2 regions of the Glutamicibacter sp. FBE19 genome follow, and region 2 is predicted to be linked to the other one. Evidence: predicted binding sites of a transcription regulator. Region 2 holds the regulator's gene; the other holds the start of a gene.

Region 1 (8,883 bases), on a different contig from region 2:
CGACGTGCTTCCGGTGCCTTCCATCGCCATGGTGCAGCGCTTCGCACGGGAACTGCACGCCATCAAGCCGCAGGTGCGCGAAATGCTGGCGGCCGGGCATAAGCAAGAAGCGACCGAAGCGGTAGACCGGATCGTTCTGGAACAAATGCTCGAGCTGGATCAGGCAGCGGTGGAAACCCTGCGCGCAGCACGCAGCAACATGCTCGATCGCCGCAAGGCGCGAAGCAAAGCGGTGAAGGGATAAACGTGGCTAATCCTGTGGTTGAGAAAACCCTGGCCTTTGCGGAATTTGATACCACTTTGATGTCAGCGGCCAAAGACTCGCCGTGGCTGAGCAACGGCGCGGTCACCGAAGAATTCAACCCGTCCTATTCGGTGCTGGAACGGCTGTTGAGCATTCCGGTGCGCAATAAGGCCGTCACCCGATCCGGGCGCTTTGCCCAAGGCGTGGACGCCTGGCTGGCCCACGAGCTGCGTCGTGCCGGATTCGACGCAGACCTTGTCTGGCCGCGGCCCGAGGCGCCGCGGGTGCTCTCCAGCGACATCTTGGACCTGTTGCGCCGATTGCCGGAGCGATTGGCCGACGAGGTCCACGAGTCGATCATGGCCGGCAAGGCCGGGAGCACCGATGCGAGGATCCTGGGCCGCGCCTACATGAAACAGACCGATGTGGTGATGACCCATTGGTCCACCGGCCCCGAGTTGCTGCTGAGCACCAAGGCCATGACGTCATCGTTCGGCAAGAACCTCGCCAACCGCTATGAAGAAGCCTATGGAGACGCAGCGAATCTTCGCGCGCGGTATCCGCTGGCAGCGGTCGGGTTCTTCTTCGTGCAACGCGCCACCATCCTTGAATCGGAACCGGCGGCCTTCCGCCGCACCGTGGACATGATCCGCAAGCTGCGGGACTTCGGCGATGGGTTTGGCTATACCGCGACCGGCCTGCTGCTGGTCGACTGGGACGACGACTCGGATAACCCGGAAGTCAGGTGCGTGCACCCTCCGGTGCCCCAGGACATCGCCACGGCACAGTTCCTTAATGCCATGGTCGACACCGTCCTTAAAGTCACCCCCATCGACCTCCATGAAGCGGCCCGCGCTCGCCGAGCCGGCGAAGTGGCGCCGCTGCCCGGTCATGAATGGGTCGACGAGCAGCAGGACGCCCTGTTCTAGGCTCTAGATCATCCCAAGTGCCGGCATCTGGTCGCCGCGGGGCAGCTGAATGCCCAAAGACGGCCCGATTGCCGGTGCTGTGGCAAAACATGGCGCAGGAATCGCGGCTGGCGGCGCGATGATCTCCACGCAGTCTTCCGAGGCCTGTGGCAAGTTCTCCACCCACTCCCAGGCGGCCCGGGTAGCGCGGTAGATGAACTTCAGCCGGCCTTCCTGTTCGAAGCTGCGTTCGCGGTCCCACATCTCGGAGCGTTCGTAGAAGGCCCAGGAAGCAGGATTTTGCGCATCGATCACGATGATGGGCGTTTTGCCCGAGCGCACTGCGTGCTCCAGGCGCAATGAGGTCACATGCTGGCGGATGCCCAGCCGGCGGTACTCGGGGCGCACGGCCATGCAGCCCAGCTCCACGGCGTTCATCGAGTCGGTGGGTGCGACGATCGAGTCGTGAACCAACCCGGCAGCCACGAGCGTGCCACGGTCGCGCACCGTGACCAGCAGGCTGAGCCGGTCGAATTTCTGGTGCCAGCGCTGGTCGATGACAGGGTAGAGCTGTGCCAATTCTTCACGCTGCTCTGGCAGAACGCAGAGCGGTGACAAGGAGAAGTTCAGGTTTTCAAACACTGGGTACGGTCCTAGAGAAAAAGAACGAACGAAAAATGAGGCTTTTGCGCGACCAGGTCTGACCTGCCGTGCGGTTTCGTTGGCCTTGAGGGGACCGATGCCGGCGGCTTCCGGCAACTTCCTTGTAGGGTCCAGTTTGAGCTCGATGAGCTAGAAAAATTATGGAGCCTAAAGTCCCGTTTTGACAAGTGGAAACAGCTACTTTCAGGTGACATGAAAATAAACTATTTGGCGCGGTTTTTCCGGGCTGATCATGTGGCATATCCGGAGGCGGAAAGGTCATCGTGCGGCTGGGTCTGAGCGCGTCTGCCGCGGTGCGCTCTGCCGCTTGAAGCAGGCTGCCGATTTGGTGCGCGAGTTATCACCAGCTAAGATCATGTAGGTGCTTGGCCCTGCGGTCAAAGCGCAAGTATGGATCTTTAGCTCAGTTGGTTAGAGCGTTCGCCTCACACGCGAAAGGTCGCTGGTTCGAGTCCAGTAAGATCCACGAAAAAATGCCACCAGAGATGGTGGCATTTTTGCGTTCATGGAGCTTCGCCATGCGAAGCGGGCTCTAGGCCCCGAGCAATTCGTGGACGCGGGGCTTCACTTCTTCGCCCAGCAGCCTAATGCTGTTCATCATGGCCTCATGCGGCAATGATCCGGCTGAGTACTTGATGTCAGCGCGGGATAGCCCGAGTTTCCTGGTGGCCGAGGCGAGCTTCGAAGCCACGGTTTGCGCGCTGCCGGCCATCATTGCCCCCTCCGGCCCCATGGCGGCCTGCAATCGCATCTTGCTCGCTGGCGGCCATCCGCGCTCGGCGCCCAGCCGGTTCATGGTCCGCTGGTAATGAGGCCAGAGGGTTTCCAGCGCTTCCTCGTCGCTGCCGGCCACCAACCCGTGGAAGTGCGCGGCCACCGGTTGTTCATCGTGCCCGAATTCCTTGAGGGAACGTTGGTACAAATGCACCAGTCCTTCAAAGCCCGAGGGCTGGCCCCCGATGATGGCCAGGAACAGCGGAAGCCCGTGGCGCGCGGCGCGAACAACGGACTGCGGGCTGCCACCGACGCCCACCCAAGTGGTCAGCGGCTGGTTCTCCAGCAGGGGATAAACCTGCTGGTTGCGCAGCGCGGAGCGGTGCTTCCCGTGCCAGACCACCGGATTTCCATGGCGCAATCTGGCCAGGAGATCCAGCTTCTCCTCGTAGAGCGCTTCATAGTCATCAAGCTCGAAGCCGAACAAGGGGAAAGATTCAATAAAAGATCCGCGCCCGGCCACGATTTCGGTGCGCCCCTGGGAAATGGCATCGAGGGTTGCAAAGCGCTGGTACACCCTGACCGGATCATCGCTGGAAAGGACCGTCACGGCGGTGCCCAGCTTGATCTGCTTGGTGGTGCTGGCCAATGCGGCCAATACGATTTCCGGGGATGACACGGCATAATCATCGCGATGGTGTTCGCCGACGCCAAAGAAGTCCAGATTCGCTGCTTCGGCCGCCTGGCCCTGGGCGATGACGTTGCGAATCACTTGCGCATGGGTCAGCGGATTGCCCTGGGCGTCCTCGCTGATGTCGCCAAAGGTTTCGGCGCCGATCTCCGGCAAGAGAAGTTTGCTGCTCATCAATGACCTCCGATATGTATGCAAAAGCATCTAAGTTCAAATGCTTGCAACCACCATCGGGCCAGCGATATTCCGCAGGCGGGAATTGCCGGGAAATGTGTTCGGCGCTACCTAGTGATTTACGCACGTTCACGCGAACTTATTGCCCACGGGTTGTATCGTAAATTGCATGGGAAAGCATTGGCTGAGGGGGCAAAATTAGTGGCGCATCGATCTGACGAAGAGCATGGCGCAGTGCCACCACGGATCGGCGAAGATCCAGCGCCATCGGCCGGTGCGCTACCTCGTATTTCCACCAGTGAAATCAACATGGGCTTTCACCCGGAAGAACCGCTAGAAGAGCCGCCCACTGCTTCTGAGCTCCCGCTGAACACGGCAGTCAGCGCCAACGTGGCCGCTGCCGACGCCTCGGATATCGAGTGGCGCACCGGCCAGGTCCACACCACCGATGAAGGCATCACCCTGATGCCAACGCGCGCCAACCCGGTGGCGCGCCGGCTGCTGGCAAAAATGTGGATCTCGGACACCCCGCCAACCCAGGCGCTGAACATTGTCGAGCGTCTGCAGGGAACCCCTTACGCCAATCCCAAGGTCAACGACCAGCAGGACGCTTCATCGCGCCGCACCATGGAATTCGCCCTGGACTTGGGAGAGACCCTGATCCGCTACGGCGCTGGCGCGTTGGAAGTGGAAACCAGCATCATCGCGGTGACCGCAGCGCTGGGCTTGAGCCATTTGGACGTGGACATCACCAACCAGTCCTTGCACTTGAACTACAGCCCGCCTGATGCCGAAAGCTATTCGGTATTGCGCGTGGTCCGTTCCTACACCTCCAACTACGCAGGGCTCGTCCTGGTGCATGAGTTGGTCTCCGACATCATCGCGGGCGGGGTGTCGCGCAGCGCTTCGGCCAAGCGCCTGAAAGAAATTACGCGCCGGCCAAAGCCCTTTCCCCGGTGGATTGTCGCTTGCGGGCGTGCCCTGTTCGCAGCGGCATTTGTGCTTTTCATTGGCGGCTCATGGGCCGGTGCGCTGGTGGCCATGTTCTCCTCCAGCCTGGTCACCCAGATTGGCCGATACGGCTCGCGCTGGCGGGTCCCGGAATTCTTCACTATTGCCGCATCGACGATGGTCATCACCGGCATCGCATTGATTGGGCATCAGCTGCATGCTCCGTTGGATCCGGCGCTGGTGGTTTCCGGCGGTATCCTGCTCTTGCTGCCTTCGGGGCGGTTTGTCTCGGCGCTGCAAGATGCGATCAACGGTTTCCCGGTGACTGCGGTGGGGCGCTTGTTCTCCGCCAGCCTGACCTACGGGGCGATCTTGAGCGGCATTGCCGCCGCCTTGGTGGTCTCCGATGTGCTCGGCGGCGGGGAAGTCGATGTACACCAGATCGTAACTACCGAGTACCCCGCATGGCTCTTGGTCGTGCTGGTAGCTGTCGCCATTGTTGCCGGTGCCATTACGGAGCAAAGTGCGCTGCGCTTGCTGCTGCCTACCGCTGGCATTGCGGTGGGCGGCTACCTCGTGCAGCTGCTCGCCGAGAACATGGGCCTGGGCGACCGTGCGGTTCCAGCACTTGTCGCCACAGTCGTCGGCTTTGCGGCTCGCTTCGCATCAGACAAATTGCGCACGCCGCAGCTGGTTCTGGCAGCACCGGCGGTCATGTTCCTGCTTCCAGGCCTCATGATCTTCCGGGCCATGTACGGCATCGTGATCAACGTCGACGACATGGCTACAGGTCTCGTTGAGATGTTTAACGCGATGGCCATCATGCTCTCCATCGCCGGAGGAGTCGTCTTCGGTGAAACCCTATGCCGCCCGCTCACCTCTAACGCCCGGCGCGAACGGCGACGCATCCGCCGCCGCTAGGCTGGCGGCAAACTCCAGTCAATCGGCTCATGTCCCTGTGCGGACAGGAGTCGATTGGCTTCTGAAAAGGGTTTTGAGCCGAAAAAGCCCCTCGAAGCCGAGAGCGGCGATGGATGGGCGCTGCGCAATTGCGGCAGATTCCCCAGGGCAGGCGAGAACTTCTGTGCATGATTGCCCCAGAGAATGGCGATCGGGGGAGCGGAACGCTCGTTCAGCGCGGACAGCAGGGACGCAATGATTGGTTCCCACCCGATCTTTTGGTGTGAACCGGCCTGGCCTGCGGTGACCGAAAGCACCTGGTTGAGCAGCAGTACCCCGCGTTGCTGCCAGGCACTCAAATCAGGATGCGACGCAGGGGTGATCCCCAAGTCGGCTTCGAGCTCCTTGTAGATGTTATTCAACGAGCGTGGCAAGGGGCGAACACGCTTGTTGGCCGCAAAGGCCAATCCGTTGGGATGCCCCGGTGTCGGGTAGGGGTCTTGGCCGATGATCAGGACCTTGACCTCAGCTAAAGGCAAAGATAGTGCGCGGAACATCACCTCGGGATCGGGGAGCAATGTTTCGCCTTGTGATGAACGTTCGGTTAATTCGAGGGCAAGCTGGCGAAGATTTTCATCTTGCTTGCTGAGCGCAGGAACCCAATCTTGAGCAATAAATCCGTGGTCGGCCATGGATTGCGCTCCGTGGAAGAACGGGAATTCTGCTGGTTCATACACGGGTGCCGGCTGTGGCCCAGGAGCCTCGAACAGGGGTTCTTGCATTTCATCCATAGACGCTATTGTTCCGTTTTTCTGGCGTGCCTGTGCCAGGCCACACGGCGATAGCTAAAGAGATTGGTTAGAATGTCGGTGGTATGTCTACCAGTGGTGGAGTACATGCATGAATGAAATGCGCAAAAACTGAGCCGAGGACAGAGGTGAGAACGGATGGCTGAGAAAGAGTTGTTGGTGGATTTTGTGATGAACCCAGACTCGGAACTCGACGAACGTTCGCAACAGATCCTGAGCTTGGAAAAATTGTGGTGGAAGTATGCCGGAGCCAAGGAACAAGCGATTACCAAGCAGTTCTCCATGTCTCCAACCAATTACTATCAGCTGCTGAACCAGCTGATTGAGACGGATGCGGCGATGGCCTACGACCCGATGCTGGTTAAGCGACTGCGCAGAACACGTTCAACAAAACGTCGTGTGGGCGGTAAGGTCGGCTCGGGACGATAACCCAGCCTGCCGTGACCAGTCAGACCTCGAGCAAGGACAAGAATGACCAACTACCCGCGTGACGAATTTGATCGCGTTCCGGAGTTCAACACCCGTGTCGGTTCGCACCATGCGCACGGATGGGCGCAGTCCGCGGCCTCAAAGTCAACCGGTGGCAAATTGCTGTGGGTAGTGCTGACGGCCGTGATCGTCCTGGCCATCGGCGTAGCATCCTTCATCTTCGGCCCCCAGCTCAAAGACAGCCTCGCGGGCCCTTCCAGCGATGAGAGCTTGCAGTCCCAAGGCGGCGGGGAGTCTGCCGATAGTTCGCAGGAGGCTTCACCGAGCGAATCCGCATCGCCATCCAGCACCATTGATGAAGCAGACGTGCTCTTTGGCCAGAAGATCGGCGTGTACAACGGCGCGAATGTTGCCGGCGTCGCGGGTGCTGGCCAAGAGGCCATGGCAGAAGCCGGGTTCACCAACATCGTCGCCGATAACTGGAGCAAGCCGGCGGATGTTTCCGCCGTGTACTACATGTCAGAGGCCTACCGCACCACCGCGGAAAAAGCTGCTGAAGTCCTTAATATTGACGAAGTTTTGCAGACCAATAACATTCCCGATCGGGTCACCGTCGTGCTGGGCACCGATGACCCGCTGGGGCTGAACGAATAATTCGTTCATAATTCCCTTCGCTCAGAGCCGACCGGCTTGCACTCGCCATGCGAGAGTGCCAATATTTGTATTAGCACTCTTACGCTGCGACTGCTAACGCCGGTCGGTTTTTGCGTTCCCTGCGGAACGCGAGCGCACCGGTTAGCGCCACGGCGGATGGAGCGTGGAAAATACCTCAGATAGCGAGAGTTGAAACGGTTGCCGGCCCGATGCCGCACCGGTCCACTCGTCCGTCGCGGGCGCTGTCTGTCGGTTGCATTTTCGCAAAATCGTCCCGAAAGGACCGAAAGCCACTATGGCCAAGATGATTGCATTTGACGAGGAAGCACGCCGCGGACTCGAGCGCGGACTGAACACCCTTGCTGACGCGGTAAAGGTGACCTTGGGCCCACGCGGCCGCAACGTTGTTCTGGAGAAGAAGTGGGGCGCTCCTACTATCACCAACGACGGCGTGTCCATCGCTAAGGAGATCGACCTCGAAGATCCTTACGAGAAGATCGGCGCCGAGCTGGTCAAGGAAGTTGCCAAGAAGACTGACGACGTCGCTGGCGACGGTACCACCACCGCTACCGTGCTCGCACAGGCACTGGTCAAGGAAGGCCTGCGCAACGTTGCTGCAGGTGCCGACCCGATCGCACTGCGCCGCGGTATCGACAAGGCTGTAGAAGCCGTCACCGCAGAACTGTTCGCCGCAGCGAAGAAGATCGAATCCAAGGAGCAGATCGCTGCTACCGCTTCGATCTCCGCTGGCGACAAGGAAATCGGTGGCCTGATCGCTGAAGCTCTCGACAAGGTCGGCGAGCAGGGCGTTATCACCGTTGAAGAGTCCAACACCTTCGGCCTGGAGCTGGAGCTGGCCGAGGGCATGCGCTTCGACAAGGGCTACATCTCCGCTTACTTCGTCACCGACGCAGAGCGCCAGGAAACCGTCCTGGAAGACCCATACATCCTGATCGTCAACTCGAAGATCTCCTCGGTCAAGGACATGGTTACCTTGCTGGAGAAGGTCATGCAGTCGAACAAGTCGCTGCTGATCATCGCCGAAGACGTCGAGGGCGAAGCCCTGGCCACCCTGATCCTGAACAAGATCCGTGGCCTGTTCAAGTCCGTTGCCGTCAAGGCTCCGGGCTTCGGCGACCGCCGCAAGGCCATGTTGACCGACATCGCCATCCTGACCGGCGGCCAGGTTGTTTCCGAGGAAATCGGCCTGTCCCTGGACAACGTTGGCCTCGAAGTTCTGGGTACCGCCCGCAAGGTCGTTATCACCAAGGACGAGACCACCATCGTTGAAGGCGGCGGCGAAGCCGACGCAATCGACGGCCGCAAGGCCCAGATCGCAGCCGAGATCAAGAACACCGACTCGGACTACGACCGCGAGAAGCTGCAGGAGCGCCACGCAAAGCTCTCCGGCGGTGTCGCTGTGCTGAAGGCCGGCGCTGCTACCGAGGTGGAGCTCAAGGAGCGCAAGCACCGCATCGAAGATGCCGTGCGCAACGCCAAGGCAGCCGTTGAAGAGGGCATCGTCGCCGGTGGTGGCGTTGCACTGATCCAGGCTGGCGCTGCTGCATTCGCAAAGCTTGAGCTGGAAGGCGACGAAGCAACCGGCGCGAACATCGTTCGCGTTGGCATCGAAGCTCCACTGAAGCAGATCGCACTGAACGCTGGCATGGAGCCAGGCGTTGTCGCCGACAAGGTCAAGGGCCTGGCCGCTGGCCACGGCCTGAACGCTGCCACCGGTCAGTACGT
Region 2 (8,883 bases):
TGGGCTTCGGCTACCGTAGGGCAAATCACGATATCGCCAAGAATGCCGTTCTCCCCCGGTGCGCTGGCGGATCCCGGGCGCAGCTCATCCATGGGGAAGCTCATGACGTCGGTGGGACCCTCAAGGTCCATCCACTCGACGTGCAGTGCGCTCATGGCCTCTTCGTCGATGAATACCACCGACACCTCGGTTTCGGGGTGCAGGTACATGGCCTTGAGCACCGAGTCGGCCAGTGCGCTGACGTCCTGGAGGTCGACGTCGTATTCGGTTTCGTTATTTACTTCAATGCTCATTTGCTGCGCCGTCCCCGGTTGTGTTCTTTGCGTCGTGTATCGTCCCAGCGGTCATAGGCGGACACGATGTCAGCGATCAGGCGATGGCGGACCACATCTGATGCGTCGAGCCGGCAGACGGCGATGTCATCGATCCCTTCGAGCACGTCGCTGGCCATGCGCAGCCCGGAAGTTGCGTTATTGGGAAGATCGACCTGGGTGATATCGCCGGTCACGACCATCTTCGAGCCGAAGCCCAAACGGGTCAGGAACATCTTCATCTGCTCGCTGGTGGTGTTCTGCGCTTCGTCGAGAATGACGAAGGCATCATTCAGGGTGCGCCCGCGCATATATGCCAGGGGCGCCACCTCGATGGTTCCCGCTTCCAGCAGCTGCGGAATGGTCTCAGGATTAACCATGTCGTGCAGCGCATCGTAGAGCGGACGCAGGTACGGGTCGATTTTTTCGGTCAGCGAGCCGGGCAAGAAGCCCAGCTTCTCCCCCGCTTCAACTGCAGGTCGAGTCAGGATGATCCGGTTGACCTGCTTGTCCTGCAAGGCGGCGACAGCCATGGCCATGGCCAGGAAGGTCTTGCCGGTGCCTGCAGGCCCGATGCCGAAGGTAATGGTCGACTCTTCGATGGCATCGACGTAGCTTTTCTGGTTAACCGTCTTGGGGCGAATGGAGCGGCCGCGGCCAGAGAGGATCTTCAGGCCCAGAACATCGGTGGGCGCGTCGGGGTTCCCGGCGCTGAGCATCTTGATGATCTGCTCGATGGTCTCCGCGCTCATGCGTGAACCGCGCATCGCCAGCGATCGTGCTTCTTCGGCCACCCGCTGCGCCTTGCGGACCTGTTGCGGGTTTCCTGCCAGCACCAGGGCTTGGCCATTAGGCCGGAAACTCACCTGCGGGTAGGCCCCGGAGAGGATTCGCAAGAGCTCATCATTCGGGCCCAAGGTAGCAATCATGAGTTCAGCTGTATCAAAACTAATGGTGAGCGATGCGGACTCAGAGTCCGCTTGCGTCTTATTCTGTTCAACCTGCATGCAGTGCTTGGTGCCCCTTTGGTGAGCTTGATGGTGGTGTTGCTTTGTCCTTGGTCCCATTCTATCCAGTCATCGGGTTTTCCGGTGGAAATTCAGGCCTGAGCGTAAGGGCAGAACCTGAAAGTAGTCTTAAATGAATCTATTCCCAGCAGGTCGCGAAGATATAGATTTGGTTACGGATTAGTAAGCGGGGCCGATTTCGGGCAGATTGCGGCAACTCGTATGGCAAGCTATGACAGCGGCTCCAAAATGTTTTGCGAGCCCAAAACCGAAAAAGTTTCACGGATTGGTATGTAGTGCAGTCAAGGTTCTTGCAGAAAATTCCGCGCCGAATTGGCGTTGTCGGAATTGCTGCCGCCCTCGTGATCGCCGCTGGTTGCGGCTTGAGCAATCGCGAGAGCTCCTTTGAGATGCCAACAAGCGCAAACGCCGAGTCCTTGAACCTGCCTAGTGCCACCGACGCTGGCGAAAAGATCGGCATGGCAACCAAGCTGCCGATCTACTGGCTGGAAAATACGGATACCGGAGTGTTCCTGTATCGCGAGTATCTGCCGGATAACCGCCACAATGAACCGGTCGGCGACGCCATCTGGACCTTGCTGTCTGCCGAGCCTGCCGGACCGCATCGCTACACGCATCTGGGCGCATCTGACGAGATCGGCGTCTCGATGAGCAGCACCAACGTGATCACCTTGGACTTGCCCGCCAAGGTCTTCAGCGCACATCTCGATGAAGGCCTCTCGGAACGCTCGATCCAGCAGCTGGTCTTCACGGCAACGGCTGCAGCCTCTAGTTCCGGCCTTCTGGTGGGCGAAACTGCCCCGACGGTGAAGATCCTTGTTGATGGCCAGCCGAATGCTGACGTTTTTGACGGGTATCGGCTAAAAGACGTTTATGAGCGCAACCCCAAGTTCATGGCGCCGATCTGGATCGTGGATCCGCAGTACGGAACGGTACTGGCAGATGGCAAAGTGCGGATCAATGGACGAACGACCAAATTTGATATTGGAACCTTCTACTCCCTGCAGAAAAAAGACGCTGACGGCAAGCTCACGGTGATCACCGCGCAGAAGCAGGTGATACCTGGAAAAATTGAAAAAAATGGCGCGTTCAGCATCAGCGAGCGGCTCTCCCCCGGTTCCTACAGGCTCACTTTCTGGGGCATGGAAACCGAATCGGATGCAAAAGTCGGCGAAGTGACTTCAGTCTTCACGGTTAAATAACCGGCGCTTGAACCGCTTTATTTTTCCCTGGAAACCAAAAATCCGCGGGCACCTTTCACAAGGTGCCCGCGGATAGCCATATTAGTCAGATTTCTCCAAGCAAATGCCGGATCAGTACCAGCGCTGCCGGTCCTGCGGTGGAAGCCCGCAATACGTGCTGGCCCAACAAGGCGGCATGCGCTCCAGCATCGGTGAATGACTCCAGTTCCGAATCGGAGATTCCCCCTTCGGGGCCGACGATCATCACAACCTTCTGCCCCTGTTCCGCCCCGGCAAGCCAGCCGGCGACATGCGCCGCCACCGGCTCCCTGGCCTTCTCGTGCAGCACCAGAACCAGTGCCCCAGCCTGGACATCCTCAGCAACAGCCTTCGCTAGTTCCTTGGAATGGGCCGGTGCCAAAACCTCGGGTTCGAAAGCGCGACGCGATTGCTTCTGGGCTGAGCGGACCTGGGCCCGCCATTTGGCCAGGGCCTTATCCGTCTTGGCCGCATTCCAGCGCACGATCGACCGGTCAGCTTGCCACGGGCGCACCGCAAGCACTCCAAGCTCCACCGCTGACTCGACGGCTTGCAAATCACGTTCGCCCTTGGACAGCGCCTGCACCAGGGTGACCGGATGGTCGCTGCCGGTTTCCTGGGTGCATTCGAGCACCCTGGCGCGCAGCAGGTCCTTGCCGGTGCCCAGTACTTCGACTGTAAGGCGAAGTCCCTGGCCGTCGAGCAAGTCCAGGTGCTCGCCTGCTGCGACTCGTTTGACCGTCACCGCGTGATGGGCCTCTGGGCCGGAGAGCTCCAAGGTATCCCCCGGCACTGAGTTTCGTGCCAGTTCGGGGTCGATGACGAAGCTGTGGTTGCTCATGCTCAGCGCTGGTTCAGCTTGTCGCGCAGCCGCGAGAACATGCCGCCTGAATGCTCAACGCGTCCAGCGGTCATTTCCTCGCCTCGCAGCTTGGCCAGCTGCTCGAGCAGATCGCGCTGTGCAGCGTCCAGCTTGGTCGGGGTCTCCACCTGAAGATGCACGATGATGTCGCCGCGCTTGCCACCACGAAGGCGTGGCACGCCCAATCCTGGCAAGGTGACGGTGTCTCCGTCTTGCGCACCGGCCTCCACGTTGATCGGCTGTTCGCCGTCGAAGGTTTCCAGCTTGAGCTCGCAACCCAGTGCGGCTGCGGTCATCGGCAGGCTCATCTTGGCGTGCAGGTCGGTCTGCGCGCGTTCGAAGACCTTGTGGCGGCGCACGTCGACCTCGACAAACAGGTTGCCATTCGGTCCACCGCCGGGGCCTGCTTCGCCCTGGCCGCGCAGCTGGATGCGGGTGCCCGAATCGACACCTGCTGGAACATTCAGCGACTTCGAGACATGCTCGCGCACGCGTCCTTCGCCGTTGCACTCCAAGCATGGGTCCGGAATGGTCGTGCCGAAGCCGCGGCAGGCCGCACAGGTCTCCACCGTCATCATCTGGCCGAGGAAGGAGCGGACCGGCCGCTGCACCTGTCCGGCACCGTGGCAGATATCGCAGGTGACCGGGCTGGTGCCCTCGCGGGTGCACGTGCCGTTGCAGGTCTTGCAGGTGACTGCCGTTTCCATCTCCAGCGGGTAGACGGTGCCCTTGACCGCGTCTTCCAAGTCGATCGTGATGGTGATCAGCGCGTCGCGGCCCGGCTGGGTACGAGATGCCGGGCCCTGGGCCTGGCCGCCGCCGAAGAACTGCTCGAAGATGTCGCCGAACCCGCCGAAGCCTTGGCCGCCGCCGCCGCCAAAGCCCGGGTGGCCGTTGCCGTTCTCATCGCCAGTTGCATCGTAGTTCGAGCGCTTGGTCTGGTCGGAAAGAACCTCGTAAGCGCGGGTCACAAGCTTAAACTGCTCTGCGGCGTCCTCGCTTGGATTCACATCCGGGTGCAGTTTGCGTGCCAGCTTTCGGTAGGCACTCTTGATTTCCTGAGGGGTCGCGTCCTTGGCAACGCCCAGGGTCTCGTAATGCGAGCTCACGTTATTCGCCGTGTCCTTTCCTAAAAATGCAAAGTTCAACAAAATGCTAAGCGTATCGCCAGCGTAGCTAGTGCGCCAAAATCTTTGACAGGTAGCGGGCTACTGCCCGCACCGAGGCCATCGATGTTGGATAGTTCATGCGGGTTGGGCCGAGCACGCCCAGCTTGTTGCGCACGTCGGCTCCGTAGGTCGTGGCAATCACCGCGGCCTCCGAGAGCTGCCCGTAGTGATGCTCGGTGCCGATGGCCACCGCCACGCCGCGCGAGTCGGCCTCCAGCTCGGAGAAGAGCTTGAGCAGCACGACCTGTTCTTCGAGGGCTTCGAGCACCGGGGTGATGGTCAGCGGGAAGTCGCCTTCCACGCGGGCCAAGTTGGCTGTTCCAGACATGATGATGCGCTGGGTATTGGCTGCCTGGGCCATTTCTTCCAAGGCGTGCAATACGCTGTCCACCAATGGCTCGGATTGCTGTTGCGGGTTCAGCCCGGCGCGGGTCAGCTTGCCGCTCAGATCGGCGAGCTGGACTCCCTCGAAACTATTGAGCAGCCACAGCTTCAGGTCGGCCAATTCGGCATCCGAGTACAAGCGCGCAACGGCCATCATGCGCTGGTCCACGGTGCCGTTGGAGGCAATCATGACCATCAGCACCTGGGAGCTGCCCAAGCTGAGCAGTTCGAGGTTCTTCAGCGACGCGGTGTCGTAGTGCGGCACCTGGATCATCGCCACCTGATTGGTCAGCCTGGCCAAGAGCCGAACAGTGCTCTTGAGCATCTCATCCAGGTCGGTGGAGTCATCCAGGATCTTGTTGATGGCATCGCGTTCTGCCCTGGACAGCGGCTTGAGCTCGCCAATCTCATCGACAAAACGGCGATAGCCCTTTTCGGTCGGAATACGGCCCGATGAGGTGTGAGGGGCAGCAATCAGGCCCTCTTCTTCCAGCAGGGCCATGTCATTTCGGATCGTGGCCGCACTGACGCCAAGATTGTGCCGATCGAGCAGCGCCTTGGAACCAACCGGTTCACGCGACTGGACGTAGTCTTCCACGATGGCGCGCAAAACATCCAAACGCCGAAGCTCACTCACAACGCCACCTCCTTGGCATCCCTATCAGAAGGGTTTGGCACTCTAACCTGTCAAGTGCCAAGTCTAATACGTTCAACGGTTGCTAGCATTGGATTTCGAGCGTATTCGATCACAGCGAAAGGCAGTACGTGGCTAATTACTCCTGGGGACCGCAAGATCTCAGTGCCCCGGCACAGAAAAAACTCCGCCAGGTACCCATCGAACGCGGCATGGTTCTGGAAGATGCCACCTCAGGCTGGGTTGGCGAAGTCACGCGTACCGAGAAGTCCGGCGGCATGCGCATCATCGTGCTGGAGGACCGCCATGGCAAGACGCGCTCGTTCCAGGCCGGTTTCGGATTCTATCTCGAAGGCGAACCCGTCGAGATGGTTGATCCGGTAGCCAAGGCCGCGCAGCCCAAGACCATGGTCTCCGCTTCCGGCTCCCGGGCGGTCACCGGATTGAAGGCCCGCCAGGCACGCGCCAGCCGCATCTGGGTGGAAGGCAAGCACGATGCAGAACTCGTGGAAAAGGTTTGGGGCCATGACCTGCGTGTTGAGGGGATCGTTGTTGAACCGCTGCACGGTGTTGACGACCTGGCCGGAGCCATCCGCGATTTCGCACCTTCTCCCGAACGCCGCCTTGGCATCCTCGTTGACCACCTCGTGGCCGGCACCAAAGAGGCCCATATTGCCGCCGAGGCCATGAAGGTCCCCGGCGCGGCACAGAACGTCCTGATCCTCGGGCACCCGTATATCGACGTCTGGCAAGCGATCAAGCCCGCGACGCTCGGAATCAAGGCCTGGCCTGTCATCCCCAAGGGCACCGACTGGAAAACCGGTGTGCTCCGCGCCTTCGGCTGGCCGCACGAATCTGCCGAGGATATCGGTATCGGCTGGCAGCGGATCCTGTCCACGGTCTCGCACTATGGGCAGCTGGAACCACAGCTTTTGGGAAGAATAGAAGAATTGATCGATTTTCTGACCACCGAAGATTACGGTTTCCTAACAATTGACCAATAGCTGGACTTTAGCCCGGTAATCAAGCCTCTGCGTGAACCGAGCCAGCTATGATGGAGAAGAAACCAGCCACAGCAAGACAAGGGAAAATAGTGACTTCACGCCAGACGCAGTCATCGGAGAATTCGCGCTTCGAAGGATCGCGAACCGCTGCGTTGCCGCTGACTCCAACCGAGGACCGGCAATGGTCGACCATGGCCCACTTCGGCGCCATTCTCGGCTGCATTCCGTCTGCCATTATTTTTGCGGTTTTCCGCGACCGGGGCGCATTCACCGCCCAGGAATCCAAGGAAGCCTTCAACTTCACTTTCCCGCTCACCATCCTGGCGATCGCGCTGAACGTCTGCACGATCCTGCCCGGCATCGGCTGGCTCTTCTCAGTGCTTGCCGTGGCCCTGTGGGTTTACATGACGGTTTCAGGCGCCCTTGCCGCCATTCAGGCCAACAAGGGACGCCCCTACCGCTACAAGTTCAATCTTCGCCTGATGAAGTAGCAGATCTACCCAGGTCTAGAAATCGAGCAATTCTCGCACCACGAGGTCGGCTAGCAGCCGGCCTCGTTGCGTTAACACCAAGGTGCCGGCAAAAGCCGCCTTGGCATCAATCAGTTCATCAGCAATCAGCCCCGCGACCTTGGTGCGCCCGGTGGCATCGAGCTCACTGATTTGCATGCCGGAACTCAGGCGGGTCAACAGCATCGTTCGCTCCAGCTGGACAGCCTGGGCATCGGGGTACTCTCGGCCGTGGCCGGGAGAGATCCCGGCATCAATGCGCTGCTGATACGCAGCTGGATGCTTCACATTCCACCAGCGCAGGCCGCCGACGTGCGAATGCGCGCCAGGTCCTGCGCCCCACCAATCGCCGCCCTTCCAATACGCAATATTGTGCTGGCAGGCATTGGCTGGAGTCTTGGCCCAATTGCTCACTTCGTACCAGGAGAAACCGGCGGCAGCGAACATCTCATCAGCCATCTGGTATTTCTCGGCATGGTCATCATCGTCGATATTGGGAACCTCGCCACGGCGGATTTGCGCAGCAAGCTTGGTTCCCTCTTCGATGATCAGCGCATAGGCGGAGATATGGTCCGGCTCGTAGCTCAGCGCCGCTTCGATGCTCATGCGCCAATCTTCCAGGCTCTCCCCCGGAGTGCCGTAGATCAGATCGACGCTGACATCAAGGCCGGCTTCGCGAGCCCATGCCACAGCCTGGGGCACCCGCTTGGGGTCATGGGTTCGTTCCAGGACCTTGAGCACATGGGGCACAGCAGACTGCATTCCGAAGGAAACACGGGTGAATCCGCCGTCGGCCAGTTCCTGCAAGCTTTCGCGGGTCACCGAATCGGGGTTGGCCTCGGTGGTGATTTCCGCACCCGGCTTCAGGCCGAAGTCCCGGCGAATTTGACCGAGCACCGATACCAAGTCGCCGGCGGGCAATAGCGTCGGAGTGCCGCCGCCAAAGAAGACGGTTTCAATTTCCCGGTGCGGCTGGCCCGAGCGCTCCATCACCTCGCGGGCAAAGCTGATTTCCTTGCTCACCGTGGCAGCATAGGTCGCCTGGCTCGAGCCCGAACCCAGCTCGGTGGCGGTGTACGTATTGAAATCGCAGTAGCCGCAGCGCACCGTGCAGAACGGAATATGGACATAAAAGGACATGGTCCGCCCCTGGGCCTCATGCGCGCATGAGGCCGGGAGCAGACCATCGGCCGGAGCCGGATCGCCGTCAGGCAGTACTGATGGCATTTACTTCTTTTTCGGCTCGTCGGTGGACAGGGCTGCGATGAAGGCTTCCTGCGGAACTTCCACGCGGCCAACCATCTTCATGCGCTTCTTGCCTTCCTTCTGCTTCTCCAGCAGCTTGCGCTTGCGGCTGATATCGCCGCCGTAGCACTTGGCCAGCACGTCCTTGCGGATCGCGCGGATGTTCTCGCGGGCGATGATGCGCGAACCGATGGCAGCCTGGATCGGCACCTCGAACTGCTGGCGGGGAATCAATTCGCGCAGCTTCGAGGTCATCATGGTGCCGTACGAGTACGCCTTGTCCCGGTGGGTGATCGCGGAAAACGCATCCACCTGGTCGCCCTGCAACAAGATATCGACCTTGACCAGATCGGCAACCTGCTCGCCATCGGCCTTCCAGTCCAGCGAGGCGTAGCCGCGGGTCTTGGACTTGAGCTGGTCGAAGAAGTCGAACACGATTTCAGCCAACGGCAGGTGGTAGCGCATCTCCACGCGGTCCTCGGAGAGGTAGTCCATGCCGCGCATGGTGCCGCGCCGG

The links. Region 2 encodes HrcA, which represses chaperone genes, less so after heat shock. Its sites were predicted from a motif close to TTNGCACTCGNNNNNNNCGAGTGCNAA; they were not measured.
Region 1: the regulator HrcA is predicted to act here: its motif matches at 7,173-7,199, upstream of groL (chaperonin GroEL).

What each region holds. Positions count from the first base shown of each region.
Region 1 covers NZ_JACKQN010000007.1:178,073-186,955, reverse strand. The annotation lists gene H6F58_RS12705 (SAM-dependent methyltransferase) at 1-244, shown strand, start outside; gene H6F58_RS12700 (hypothetical protein) at 247-1,173, shown strand; gene H6F58_RS12695 (GNAT family N-acetyltransferase) at 1,177-1,794, opposite strand; tRNA gene H6F58_RS12690 (tRNA-Val) at 2,208-2,281, shown strand; gene H6F58_RS12685 (Atu2307/SP_0267 family LLM class monooxygenase) at 2,348-3,394, opposite strand; gene H6F58_RS12680 (threonine/serine exporter family protein) at 3,596-5,266, shown strand; gene H6F58_RS12675 (uracil-DNA glycosylase) at 5,263-6,036, opposite strand; gene H6F58_RS12670 (DUF3263 domain-containing protein) at 6,193-6,483, shown strand; gene H6F58_RS12665 (LytR C-terminal domain-containing protein) at 6,526-7,137, shown strand; gene groL (chaperonin GroEL) at 7,433-8,883, shown strand, end outside.
Region 2 covers NZ_JACKQN010000003.1:398,321-407,203, forward strand. The annotation lists gene ybeY (rRNA maturation RNase YbeY) at 1-293, opposite strand, end outside; gene H6F58_RS07835 (PhoH family protein) at 290-1,318, opposite strand; gene H6F58_RS07840 (GerMN domain-containing protein) at 1,630-2,541, shown strand; gene H6F58_RS07845 (16S rRNA (uracil(1498)-N(3))-methyltransferase) at 2,627-3,400, opposite strand; gene dnaJ (molecular chaperone DnaJ) at 3,403-4,530, opposite strand; gene hrcA (heat-inducible transcriptional repressor HrcA) at 4,598-5,611, opposite strand; gene H6F58_RS07860 (DUF3097 domain-containing protein) at 5,740-6,612, shown strand; gene H6F58_RS07865 (DUF4870 domain-containing protein) at 6,702-7,103, shown strand; gene hemW (radical SAM family heme chaperone HemW) at 7,119-8,348, opposite strand; gene lepA (translation elongation factor 4) at 8,349-8,883, opposite strand, start outside.